DNA from 3 places in the Kitasatospora sp. MBT66 genome. Region 2 is predicted to be linked to each of the others. Evidence: riboswitches for the same ligand, from Rfam matches in the RefSeq annotation. Region 2 holds a riboswitch; each other region holds the start of a gene.

Region 1 (4,374 bases), 310 kb from region 2:
CGGCCGAGATGCCGGTGTCGACGCCGTCCCTGGCGTCCACCGAGACGGCGTAGGCGGTGCCCTTGCGGTCCTCGTTGACCTGGGTCATCGGCGGGAGCTTGAGGCGGTCCAGTTCGGCGCCGGTCATCGGGGCGCAGATCACGCCGGAGCTGTAGCGGACGGTGAAGGCCATCAGCTCGGGGGTGGCGGCGGAGGCGGCGAAGACGATGTCGCCCTCGTTCTCGCGGTCCTCGTCGTCGACGACGATCACGGCGCGGCCGAGCGCGATGTCGGCGACGGCCCGCTCGACCGGGTCGAGGACGAACTCGGCGGCGCTGTCCCCGGCCGGGGTCGCGGTGGGGTGCTCTGCCGGACGCGTGGTGGGGTTCTCGGTCATGCGGAGGCTCCCTGGAGGGCGGGGTCGGTCACGGGGTGTGCGGTGCGGCCGCGGAGCCACCAGGCGCGCAGGCCGAGCAGGACCAGGACGAAGTACACGGAGTAGGTGAAGCCGGAGAAGACCAGCCCGTTGTTGAAGGCGAGCGGCACGCCGACCAGGTCGACGGCGATCCAGGCGAACCAGAACTCGACCCAGCCGCGGGCCTGGGCGACCATCGCGGCCAGGGTGCCGACGAAGATGTAGGCGTCCGGCCAGGCGTCCCAGGACAGTTGCGGGACGGCGGTGAAGAGCGTGCCGACCGCCAGGGTGCCGAGCGCGGTGCCGCCGATCAGCGCGGCGCGCTCACGGCCGGTGGCGAAGCGCACGGCGACGTCGCCGTCGCCCCGCCTGCCGCGCTGCCACCGGGTCCAGCCCCACACGGCGGCCGTGATCACGACTATCTGCTTGCCGACGCCGCCGCTGAGGTGGGCGCTCCAGTAGGCGCCGACCAGGACCAGGCCGGAGAGCAACTGGACCGGCCAGGTCAGCCGGGAGCGCTGCCAGCCGAGGGCGAGCGCGGCGAGGCCGAACAGGTTGCCGATGATGTCGGAGCGGTAGACGTCCTGGCCGAGCAGGTGGACGGTGCCGTTGAGCCAGTTCACCGTTCCTCCCCCGGGGTGGTGTCGGTCGCGTCCGGCACGTTCGCCCCGGGCAGCGGCGGGAGGGTGCGGGCCTCCAGCAGCCGCTCCACGTACTTGGCGAGGACGTCGACCTCCAGGTTGACGCTGTCGCCGACGGCCCTGGTGCCGAGGGTGGTCAGCGCGAGGGTGGCCGGGATGAGGCTGACGGTGAAGCTGTCGCGGGCGGCCTCGACCACGGTGAGGCTGACGCCGTCGACGGTGATCGAGCCCTTCTCGACCAGGTAGCGCGAGACGGAGTCGGGCAGCGAGAACCGCAGCACCTCCCAGCGGAGTTCGCCGGCCGCGTCGCGCTCCCCCGGTTCGCGGCCCAACAGCCGCCCGGTGGCGTCGACATGACCCTGCACCAGATGTCCGCCGAGCCGGGCGCCGAGCGCCATGGCGCGCTCCAGGTTGACCCGTCCGCCGGGCTTCAACTCGCCCAGGCTGGAACGGTGCAGTGTCTCGGCCATCACGTCGGCGCTGAACTCGCCGGTGCCCGCCGCGAGTTCCTCGGGGCTGTCGACGACGGTCAGGCAGACGCCGTTGACCGCGATGGAGTCCCCGTGCCGCGCGCCCTCGCAGACCACCGGGCCGCGCAGACGGATTCGCGAGGAGTCGCCGATCTCCTCGATCGACACGACCTCGCCGAGCTCTTCGATGATGCCGGTGAACACCCGGGTTCTCCTCGCGCTTGGGGCGCGGACTCCGGGGTGCGGCACGGGAGAAGGACGCGGACAGGCGCGGGCAAGGGGTACACGGGCGCCGGACGGCAACGGGACCCGTCACCGGGCTGCCGCCGAACCGGGCGCCGGAACGAGGGGGGACCCCGTCCGTCGCCGCACACCGCCTCCCGAGGTCCACCGGGGGACCACGGGCCCTGCTCACTCGTCCGCCGCGCACACCTCCCATCCGGACTTTAACCGTCGGTCCAGGAATTTCACCTGGTCAACCGGCCGCTGGCTGCGGACGGGTCGCGGACTGTAACCGCCGGTTCGGATTTTCACCGACCCCGGAGTGCGCTGAACGTCACTGCTGATTCTGCCGTCATTCTGCCATGATCCGCGCGGAGCCAGGGAGAGGTGTCCACTGTGGCCTCTTTCACTCGGCGCCGGGGAATGGACGACGCGGGTCGCCGGAGGGGGTTCGCCGCCCGCGCGGGGCCTCCGGCGGCGCGCCCGCGCGGGGCGTCCGGTGGCGGTCCGGGGTGCGGCGGGCGCAGGCTGGTGGTACCGGGGCGGCGGCACGCGCCGTCGCGGGCGACCGCAGGAGGTGCGGGAGCTATGGCCAAGTTCATGGACGTCCACCACGGGATGGCCGGCATCACCGAGGAAGAGTTGCGGATGGCGCACCAGGCCGACCTGGCGATCCAGGCCGACGAGGGCGTGACCTTCGAGCAGGCCTGGGCCGATCCGGAGTCGGGCCACGTCTACTGCCTGTCCGAGGCTCCGTCGAAGGAGGCCGTGCAGCGGATCCACGAGCGCACCGGGCATCCGGCGGCCGAGGTGCACCCGGTTCCGCTGATCGTCTGAGCACGACCCGGCGGCGGGCCCCGGCGGATCAGGGCACGGGGACCGGCGTGAAGTGGGTGACCTCCGGCGGGTGGGCCAGGTACCGCAGTTCGCCCTCCGACCAGACCGGTCGGATCCGCCACATCGGCCCCGCGTAGCCGAGCAGCGCCGCCTCGTCGCGCCAGCGGCTGACCACGAGCACCCGGTGCCCGCCCTCGGTGACGGAGCGCAACAGCTCGCCGCCGAGGCAGCCCTCGGTGCGCCCGAGTTGTGGGAGCACCTTGCTGGTCAGCACCTCGCAGAACTCCTCGATGTGCCCGGCCATGACCTGCCCGGCCCAGATTCTGATGATCACGGCGACCACCTGCCCCGAAAGCGTCCTGGCCCCATTATCGACGCGAAAGCGCTGGTGGCGAGGGGTTCGGGCAGGATTTCCCGACGGTGACGGGCCGCGTCGGCACGGGCTCGGTTACGTTGATCGGTATGACCAGCACACCGGAATCCGTTGTTCCGTCAACACCCGGGCCGGACCGGCCCTCCGGCCTGTTCGAGGCGCTCGCCGCCACCTCCGTGCGTGACGCGGCCGGGCTGCGGGAGGTCTACGAGCAGCCCGGGGACCACGCGCGCCGCAAGCAGGTGGACCGCATCCACGAGGTCGCCCGGCAGCTGATCGCCTGCTCCTCGCTGGTCCTCCTGGCCAGCACGGACGCCGAGGGACGCTGCGACGTGTCGCCGCGCGGCGGACCGGCCGGACTCGTGTCCGTGCTGGACGAGTTCACCCTGGCGATCCCGGACGCGACCGGCAACAAGCGGCTGGACACCCTCCACAACATCGTCGGGACCGGCCGGATCGGGCTGCTGTTCGTCGTGCCGGGCCGGGACACCACGCTGCGGGTCAACGGGCGGGCCTGCGTCTCCACCGATCCCCGGCTGCTGGAGCAGCTGACGGCGGTCGGCAAGCCGCCGCGCAGCGCGATCGTGGTCGCGGTCGAGGAGGTGTTCGCGCACTGCCCGAAGGCGTTCCTGCGCGCCTCGGCGTGGAAGCCGGAGAACTGGCTCGCCGAGGACGCCCAGCCGAGTTCGGCCGAGGTCACGCTCTCGCACCTGGCGGACCCGTCGCTGACCGTCGAGGCGATCGAGCAGAACGAGCGGGAGGCCCTGCTCTACCGCTACGAGTAACGGCGGGAGCGTGGGCGGGAACGACGGTGCGGGGCCGGGCCGGGGCTGCTCGTGCCGCCCCGTCCGGCCCCGCACGACCGCCGGGGTCAGGCCGCGGCCCCGGACTTGGCGACGTCCACCACGCTCGCGCCGTTCGCCGCCCGCTGGACGGCCTCGACGCCCTTGTGGGCGGCGTCCTTGCTCGCGTAGCCCTGGCCGGTGGCGACGATCTCGCCGTTGCCCGCCTTGAGCCGGAACCGGAACTTGCCGCCGGCGTCCTCGTACACCTCGAACTTGCCCGCCATCCGGGCCACCTCCTCGTCGACGGGACGCGCCGCGCGCCCCACCTGCACGGTGCGCCCGGGCGCCGTCGGCCCGCACCCGCTCGGGGTCCGGACGGGTGACCCCGGCCGGAGCGGGTGCCGGGGCGGCCCGGGGCCGGTTGAATGGACGGATGGACTGCGTCTTCTGCGCGGTGGTCGCCGGCACGGAGCCCGCGCACCGGGTGCTGGACGACGAGGTGGCGGTGGCCTTCCTGGACCGCCGGCCGCTCTTCCCCGGCCATGTGCTGGTGGTCCCCCGCGACCACCGCCCCACCCTCACGGACCTGCCGCCGGCGGACGTGGGCCCGTTCTTCCTGCGGGTGCGGCGGGTGGCGGCCGCGGTGGAACTC
Region 2 (4,374 bases):
TGACCTCGATCAGCCGGGGCCCGGCGGCCGTCAGCTTGATCTCGGTGTGCACCAGACCGTGGGTGACCCCGAGCGCCCGGAGCGCCCGGTCGGCCAGTTCGACCACCTCGGCCTCCGGCCCGGGGGCCAGCTGCGAGGGCCAGAACTGCCCCGACTCCCGGAACGGCGGTGCCAGCGGCAGCTTGCCGGTGACGGCGAAGTGGCGGATCCCGCCGGGGGTGACGGCGCTCTCCACCGACACGTAGTCCCCGAACGGCGCGCAGTCCGCCCCCTGCAGGAACTCCTCGACCACCAGGGCCGGTTCGGCGCGCAGGAACTCCTCGACCACGGCGGCGCCGTGCTCCGGATCCGTCACCAGGACGGTGTTCCGGCTGCCCTCCCCGCGGACCGGCTTGACCACGGCGGGCAGGCCCACCTCGGTCAGCGCGGTGCGCCAGCCGTCGGCGTCGGTGAGCAGCGCGCTGCGCACACCGTCCACCCCGGCCTCCCGGAGCCGCCGGCGCTGCGCCGCCTTGTCGGTCAACACCCTTACGGTTTCGGGGGTGTTGAACGGCAGGCCGAGCAGTCCGGCGAGCCGGGCGGTGTCGGCGAGCATCCGTTCGCTGAACGTCAGGATGCCTGCGGCTCCGTACTCGCGCAGCCGGGCGACGACCGCCCCGTCCCCCTCGGCCAGTGTGACGACGCCGGCGCAGTTCTCCTCGAACAGCGGGGCGACCTGCCGGGCGTGCTCGGAGTCGGCCAGCGCGACCAGTACCGGAGCCGTGCGCCCCAGGGCGATCACCTCGCGCGGCGAGGCCGAGCCCTGGTCGTAGACGACGACGATGGCCATCGCTCAGGCGCGATCGAAGAGTCGTGGGTCCTCGACGGCCTCGGCGAGCTGCCGGAGGGTGCTGCGGCGCAGCACCGCCGACCGGGGCATGTCCAGACCGGATTCAATGGCCCGGGTGGAAATCGCGAGGGCCAGCAGGGAATCCCCGCCGAGATCGAAGAAATCGGCGTCCAGGTCGCCGACCGGCGTACCGAGGACTTCTTCCCAAATACTTCTGAGTTTTTCTGTGGTGCTGGTGTCGGACATACCAGGCCTCTCCCCGTCGGCGTGCATCCGTGAATCGATTATTGGAGCAGGATTGCGGAACTGTCAATTCCGGGAGAACAGCGGGTTAACCGGAGTCGGTGCCGGAATTCCTGCGGGCAGGGCGAATCACGGCACCGCCCCGGAAATGGAATTCCCGGCGGAACCGCCCCCCTGCGGCCGGTCTCCCGGCAGGATCAGCCGGCGACCGCCACGACGGCCGTCCGCGCCGCTCCGACCTCGACCGCACCACCGGCGGTGCGCAGGTGCTCGATCAGGTCGGCGATGGAGATCAGCGCCAGGCCGTGCCGGCGGGCGAACTCCCGCAGCTCCGGCAGCCGGGCCATCGCGCCGTCCGCCATCGCGATCTCGCAGATGGCCGCCGCCGGACGCAGACCGGCCAGCCGGCACAGGTCCACCCCGGCCTCGGTGTGTCCGGCACGCGCCGGCACACCGCCGTCGACGGCCCGCAGCGGGAAGACGTGGCCCGGGCGCACCAGCTCGGCCGGGCGGGTGCCCGGCTCGGCCAGCAGGCGCAGGGTCAGGGCCCGGTCTGCCGCCGAGATGCCGGTGCTGATGCCGGCCGCGGCGTCGACCGAGACGGTGAACGCGGTGCGGTGGTGCTCCGTGTTGTCGCGGACCATCTGGTCCAGCTCCAGCCGGTCGAGGTCCGCGCCGGTCATCGGGGCGCAGAGCAGCCCGCGGCATTCGGTCATGGCGAAGGCGACCAGTTCGGTGGTGGCGAGCTCGGCGGCGAAGACGAGGTCGCCCTCGTTCTCGCGGCTCTCGTCGTCGACGACGACGACCGCCCGGCCGGCCGCGATCTGCGCGACCGCGTACTCGACGGAGTCGAACGGCTGCTCGGTGTCGCCGACCGCGTACGAGGTCGCGTCGGCGGTGGTCGTGCCCGTGGTGGTGGTGCCCGTGGTGCGGCCCATCGGAACTCTCCTCGCGCTCGGGGCGCGGACTTCCGGGGCTGATGGAGATGGGCGTGCAGGGGCGGTCGTCGACCGCATTCCGGCGGAAAGCGGCCCGCGACCGACCGGCCGACGGGAATCCCCCCGGCCATCGGTAAAACCTGCCCGCCGCGCACTGCCTCCCTTCCGGACTTTAACCGTCGGTCCAGGAATTTCACCTGGTCAACCGGCCGCTGGCGGCGGACGGGTCGCGGACTGTGACCGCCGGTTCGGAATTTCACCGACCCCGGAGTGCGCAAACGTCTTGAACAACGCTCGTCAACCTCGCACACTTGCCGCGATCTTGACAAGGCGTCGGTGAACCGGCGGCGCCGTGGGCTGCATCACACCGCCGATCGGGGGTTCCCGACCCCGCCGTTCGGCGGGCATTGCCAATGCGCCGGGGGCGTGCCTAAGATCCGGACCGCCGATGCCTACCCACGAGTAGCGACCCCCGTTCGACCTGCGTCGAACCACTGGGGAAGGGGTCCGAGGGGCAGGCGCACGGCACTCCGGCGGGGGCCGGAGTCTCGCCGCCCGCGTTCCGGGGGCGGCACTGCGAAACGGGGGCAAGACGTTCATGCACGATCCTTCGAGCGGTCCGAGGCGCTTTGCCGTGCCCGCCGCGCCCACCGCGTCAGCCACGTCAGCCGTGTCCACCGCGTCCACCGCGTCCACCGCGTCCGTCGGTGACGCGTCCGGCCGGGGCGCGGCCGGGCCGGCGACCGGCCTCGGCACAGCCCTGCCCGCAGCCGGCGACGAGCTGCTGACGCCGAGTCAGATCGTGCTGCGCCGGGAGATCCTGGACGGGCGGGTCTGGCTGAGCTACCCCGTCCGGGTCGTCGCCCACGAACCCGACCTGCTCGCCGTGTACCTGGCCCACGACACCCGACTCGCCTTCGGGGAGGGCGAGTTCAGCTGGGGCCCGCACGGCTGGAGCACCGTCGCCGACCGCTGGCGCAGCCCCGGCGTCCTGCAGCTGCAGCGCCCCGGCGAGGCCCACGCCGTCTGGGCCTTCCGCGACCCGGAGACCGACGAACTCTCCGGCTGGTACGTCAACTTCCAGGACCCGTACCGGATCACCGCCGAGGGCGTCGACACCCTCGACCACGAACTCGACCTCTGGATCCCGGCCGACGGCGGCCCGTACCGCTGGAAGGACGTCGAGGCCTTCGAGGAGCGCGCCCGCACCGGCGGCTTCACCCCCGCACAGGCCGCCGCCGTCCGCGCCGAGGCCGCCGGGCTCGCCGCCCGGATCGACCGCGGCGACACCTGGTGGACCGAGCGGTGGACGCACTGGCGACCCGCCGCCCGGTGGACCGCTCCCCCTCCCCCGGCCTGAGCCGACCCCCCGCCGTCCGACGGTCCACCCGACCGCCCGGGCCCGTCGGGGCACCACCCGTGCCCCGGCAGCGCGACAGCGCGGCGCCACCGCACCGCGGCACCCCGATGCCGCGCCGGCGCGCACGCGGCAGTCCGCACCGCAGCAGCCCACACCGCTGCATCAGCACCACAGCACCGCAGCACCACAGCACCGCGAAAGGAACGACCGATGCGCATAGCCCTGGTGACCTCCCCCGGCTCCGTCGAGATCCGCGAGACCCCGCGCCCCGAGATCGGCGAGGACGACGTACTCGTCCGGATCGCCGCCTGCGGGCTGTGCACCATGGAGGCCAAGCTCTACACCGGCGCCATGCCCGTCTACCCCGTGGCCGCCGGACACGAGGTCTCCGGCCGCGTCGAGCAGGTCGGCGCGCGCGCCGCCGCACTGGAGGACGCCCCCGCCGTCGGCGACCTGGTCACCGTGGACCTGCTCACCCGCTGCGGCACCTGCCGCCACTGCCGCTCCGGCAACAGCGCCATCTGCGCGGCGCCGCAGGGCAGTCTGCTGCCGGACGGCAGCATCAGCATGGGCGCCGGACTCGCCGAGTACGTCCGGGTGCCGGCCGCCCACGCCTGGCCGGTCGGCGACGCCGACCCGCTGCACGCCGCCATGGGCGAGCCGCTGGCCTGCGTGGTGCACTCGTTCCGGCGCGGCTCCTTCCAGCCCGGCGACCGGGTCGCGGTGATCGGCGGCGGCTTCATGGGCCGGCTGCACCTGCTGCTCGCCCAGCACCACCAGGCCCGCTCGGTCACCGTGATCGAGACCGACGAGGCCCGCCGCGGCGCGGCCCTGCTGGCCGGCGCCGACCACGCCGTGACGCCCGAGGAACTCGCCGAACTCCCCAAGGCCGACGTGGTGTTCGTCACCATCGCCTCCCGCGAGGCGATCGCCGCCGGCTTCCGCGCCGCGGCCGACGGCGCCCGGCTGGTCCTCTTCGGCGGCTCCCACGACACCCCCGACGC
Region 3 (4,374 bases), on a different contig from region 2:
ACCGAATTCCCGTAGTCCGCCGACAGGATCCGGCGGGCGTCGGAGGCGCATCGACATGGCAACGCACCCCCTGGTCGCGCTGAGAACCGCGACCGGCCTCTCGCAGGCCGCCTACGCCCGGCTGATCGCCAGGACCCACGCGGAGCTCGGGCACGGACAGATGGCCGCGCGGCGGGAGAAGGTGTCCCGATGGGAATCCGGGCGGATCGCCCCCGAGTTCACTGCCCAGCTCGCCATCGCCCGTATCCACCAGGTGGACGAGGGCATCGTGCTGCGTCTGGGATGGCCGCAATGGCTCATGGCCGCCACCGGGGACCACGACCTCCTCCAGCAGCCGTGGTCCCCGCAGGGCGCCGTCGCCGTCTCCCGGCTCACCGCGGCCGCGGCGGGAGAGCCCGGCGCCGCGCTGATCGCCACCGGCTCCTGCCTCACCGCCCAGATCCGCGGCGTCCTCGCAGCCCTCGCAGGTGGAGCCCGCCCGCCCGAACGCGGCGGTCCCCGCATCGCCCCCGAAGCACTCGTCTGGGCCGAGCAGCGCATTCTCGCCCTCGAACGACTCGAAACCGGCAGCCCCGTCCCCCAGCACGCCCTCTACCTCGCCGCCCGCACCGAGTACCGGCTGATCACCGATCTGCTGACCAGCCACGGATACGACCGCGCCACCGGCACCCGACTGCTCCTGCTGTGCGCCCGCACCGCCACCCTGTGCACTTGGACCAGTCACGTCGCGGGAGACGAAGCCTGGACCGAGCGCTACAACCTCGCGGCGATCCGTGCGGCCTCTGCCGCCGGAGCACCGCATCACACCGTCGCCTACCTCACCCAGCTCTGCTACCGCCACCTGCGCCGCGGCGACCCCCGCGACGCGCTCTCCCTGCTCCGGGCCGCCCGCGCGATCGTCCCCCGCCCCACGCCACGTCTGGCCGTCAAGCTGCACGCCCGTCAGTCCGTCCTCTCCGCCCGGCTCGCCCAACGCACCGCCGGCCTGCGCGCCCTGGACCGCGCCGAACACGCCCTCGCCGCGGCCTCACCGCAGTGGGACCCGGAAGCCGATCCCACCAGCGGCAACATCAACGAGGACTACCTCGACTTCTCCCGCGGCCACACCTGGCTGCGTCTGGGGCAGCCCACCCGCGCACTGTCCTGCTTCAGTGCCCTGCTCGGCGACCGAGCGGCCCCGGACCGGTCCCCGAGCCCCTACGACCCCGTCCAACTGTGCCCGGCCGTCGAGGCCCAGCTGGACGCCGGACGGATCGACGAGGCCGCAGCCACGATCCGCCGCGCCATCGACCGTACCGGCGGTTTCCTGCCCGGACTCGCCAACCGCTTCCGCCGCTACCTGGCCCCCCACGCCGGCCACCCGGACGTGCGGGAACTCCTGGAGCGACTGGCCGAACGCCCCCCGGCGCACGCCGTACCCGACCGCGGGCAGCAGAACCCGTGAGATCCGACCCGGCCGGCCGTGATGTACCGCCGGAGCCGGACGGACCGGTGGGAACTGCGCACGGGGATCGTCCTCCGTCCTCGATCGGATCGAGGAACGTCGGGACGCTCAGACAGGGGGCTCGGTGGCCAGCCGGTAGGCCACCAGGTCGCCCACCGAGATCAGCACCAGCCCGTCGCGCGCGGCGAGTTGCTGCAGGTCGTGGAGGCGGGCCATGCGCCAGTCCGGCCGGACGACCTCGCACATGGCGGTCACACCGGAGAGCCCCGCCAGGCGGGACAGGTCCACCCCGGCCTCGGTGTGGCCGTCGCGCTCCAGCACGCCGCCGCGAGCGGCGCGCACCGGGAAGACGTGGCCCGGCCGGGCGAAGTCGCCCGGCGCGACGGCCGGGTCGGCCAGCGCCTGCACGGTGCGCGCCCGCTCCTCGACCGGGATGCCGGTGGTTCCACCGGCGATCAGGTCCACCGAGACGGTGAAGGCCGTGCCGTGCAGACCGGAGTTCTCCGCCGCCATCTGCGGCAGGTCGAGTTCCTCGCACCGCTCGACCGGCACGGCCGCGCAGACCACGCCGGAGGTGTGGTCGAGCATGTACCGCAGCGCGGTCTCGTGGGTGTACTCGGCAGCCACCATGAGGTCGCCTTCGTTCTCGCGGGACTCGTCGTCGAAGACGATCACGAAAGCGCCACGGCGGAAGGCCTCGATCGCTTGCTCAACCTGCTGCAGGCGGTCGGCTCGTGGGAAACGCGTGGTTGCCATCTGCTCTCTCCTGAGGTCGGGAAACCCTGGACCGGGAGGTCCGGAGGGTTCACTGGTCTGCGAGAGAACGCGGCCATCCGGAAAGACACATGCTTGCGCGCACGGCCCTCCACAATGGACGGCGCCGAGTGCGCGGGGAGGGACGGCGAACGGCAGCTCGCCCCCGTGCACAGACGCCGTTCCGGGGAAAGCGAGCACCAGGTCCGCACGGTGGGGCGGCAAGCCCACTACCGGCCGGACACGGTGTCGCCGCGCACTGCCTTCCATCCGGACTTTCACCGTCGGTCCTGGAGTTTCACCAGGTCAACCAGCCGATGGCTTCGGCTGGGTCGCGGACTTTGACCGCCGGTTCGGAATTGCACCGACCCCGGAGCGCGCGAACACTCAGACCGATCATGACACGTGTGCCCCGGGTTGTGGATGTGTGCCCCGAAGGAGGCAACAAGTCGGTGGCTGGGGGACGGTCCGTCACATCGACTTCCCGCTTGCTCTCCCGAGGGCGACCCGCACCGAGACGAACACCTCCAGCAACGCAGGTCGTCCGCGACAACGCCCTCGCCGTCGCGGGCGAGGGCGGTGTCGCGGATTGTCCGCATGCGTTCCGTGACCCCGTGCCACGTGGGCGCGAAGCACCGGCCCTGGGACCACGTTGGACCACGCCAGATGAGCGCCCATGAAGGCTGAGGGATGAAAACGGACGCTTGTGCGCAAGGAAAACACTGGGTCACCGTCAGCAGTTCGCAGGCCCAGTACGCCTGGTACCGCGACATGATCGCCGCCTGCCGGGCGCGGGATGCGTCACCGAGCCGGTAACTTAGCTGCAGCACAGTAGAGTTCGTGAGAGTCGTGACTGCCGCTAAAGATCTGCCCGTCATGGCCGGCCTGTTCGACGGACCGAGGGCCCCCGTACCATCGGGGGGCCGGTGGCGGCGGTGACGCCGGTCGGCTGACACGTCAGGGAGGGTTCGGGTGGCGGACGGCAGGCACGAGGACGGCGATGCGAACCCATCGGAGTTGGCGGCGCTGCGACTGAGGCTCTACCTAGAGTCGCTCCAGCTCCTGATGCCCGAGCCGCAGTTCAAGCTTCTGAGGGACCTTCTGTACGGCTATGCCGAGCTCGGCGGAGGCCGGATCGAGGTGAAGCTGGACGACGAGGAGCGGGAGCTGTTCACACCTGCCGTGCAGCACGAACTGCTCGTTCTCCTCGGCCTGCTCGGTGCCATGGCACCTGGGCACGAGGACCGCGCCGACCACGTGGTGGCCGACCTCGGTGACGGTGAGTGGGTCAAGGGGGCCATGTCGCTCGTACCGCCGGAGGTCGCCTCCGACCCGACCCGCCTGCGCCGACTGCGTGACAGGTTCGACGCTGTGGAAGGCGAGCGGGCGGGCGACCGTGCGACGGTGGAGGGCATCGCCGAGGTGAGCGGGATGGCGGGGACGGAAGAGAACTGATCTGAGTGAGTTCAGCTCCGCAGCTGCCTCTCCGACGGCTGACCGAGCCGGGACGTGGCCTTCGTCCACGGCGAAGAGACAGTGCCGAGCACAATCCTGCGGATCGCCCTGACCGGACTCGTGCGGTGATTGCCGATGACCAGCCGGCTGCCGGTCGGGCTGCGCTCGGGAGGGGAGGGAACGCAGGAACCCGGTCCAGGACACCTCGGCCCTGTGCGGATTGCGGTGGTCGATCCTGGTCTCGCAACCAGGGTCTGTGCCCGGTAAGCAGCAGAAGAGGCAACTGCTGCCGCGAGGCGATGCTGTGGGTGGCGTGCGGTGGATCCTGAGTGGGTGTGAACCGAGGTTGTACCCCGGACAGGCCCCACTCGTTGTTCGCTCCCGTCCACCAAGGGCGGGAGTCAATGCTCGTCGGTCTCGTGACGGCGGACCGCGGGCGCCCCACGGCCCCGCGGTCCGCCGCTGCCGCTACCGGACCGCCGCCACGGGGCGGGGTGCCTCGGGGGTGGGCTTCGGCAGGTAGTGCTCCGTGTGGCCTTCGACGTGGAGGTGGGGGAGGCGGCGGTCCAGCCAGGTGGGCAGCCACCAGTTGCCGCGGCCGAGCAGGTGCATCACGGCCGGTACCAGCAGCAGTCGGACCAGCGTGGCGTCGATCAGGATGGCCGAGGCCATGCCGACGCCGATGACCTTGATCGGCAGGTCGGGGGACGGGACGAAGGCCG

The links. A riboswitch is a leader RNA that binds a small molecule or an ion and turns the genes downstream of it on or off. The one in region 2 is predicted to bind FMN.
Region 1: another riboswitch for FMN. It lies ahead of BI06_RS29515 (riboflavin synthase); the one in region 2 lies ahead of ribB (3,4-dihydroxy-2-butanone-4-phosphate synthase).
Region 3: another riboswitch for FMN. It lies ahead of ribB (3,4-dihydroxy-2-butanone-4-phosphate synthase); the one in region 2 lies ahead of ribB (3,4-dihydroxy-2-butanone-4-phosphate synthase).

What each region holds. Positions count from the first base shown of each region.
Region 1 is NZ_JAIY01000010.1:1,111,353-1,115,726, forward strand. It holds gene BI06_RS29505 (bifunctional 3,4-dihydroxy-2-butanone-4-phosphate synthase/GTP cyclohydrolase II) at 1-376, opposite strand, end outside; gene BI06_RS29510 (nicotinamide mononucleotide transporter family protein) at 373-1,017, opposite strand; gene BI06_RS29515 (riboflavin synthase) at 1,014-1,709, opposite strand; FMN riboswitch at 1,929-2,056, opposite strand; gene BI06_RS29520 (SCO4226 family nickel-binding protein) at 2,316-2,564, shown strand; gene BI06_RS29525 (antibiotic biosynthesis monooxygenase) at 2,593-2,898, opposite strand; gene BI06_RS29530 (MSMEG_1061 family FMN-dependent PPOX-type flavoprotein) at 3,027-3,722, shown strand; gene BI06_RS29535 (DUF1508 domain-containing protein) at 3,809-4,006, opposite strand; gene BI06_RS29540 (HIT family protein) at 4,156-4,374, shown strand, end outside.
Region 2 is NZ_JAIY01000010.1:1,419,556-1,423,929, forward strand. It holds gene BI06_RS30725 (acetyl-CoA carboxylase biotin carboxylase subunit family protein) at 1-829, opposite strand, end outside; gene BI06_RS30730 (acyl carrier protein) at 833-1,075, opposite strand; partial or broken gene ribB (3,4-dihydroxy-2-butanone-4-phosphate synthase) at 1,315-2,010, opposite strand; FMN riboswitch at 2,158-2,288, opposite strand; gene BI06_RS30740 (DUF402 domain-containing protein) at 2,681-3,370, shown strand; gene BI06_RS30745 (zinc-binding dehydrogenase) at 3,581-4,374, shown strand, end outside.
Region 3 is NZ_JAIY01000014.1:103,947-108,320, forward strand. It holds gene BI06_RS34965 (hypothetical protein) at 56-1,444, shown strand; gene ribB (3,4-dihydroxy-2-butanone-4-phosphate synthase) at 1,553-2,200, opposite strand; FMN riboswitch at 2,450-2,580, opposite strand; gene BI06_RS34975 (hypothetical protein) at 3,170-3,652, shown strand; gene BI06_RS34980 (MMPL family transporter) at 4,121-4,374, opposite strand, start outside.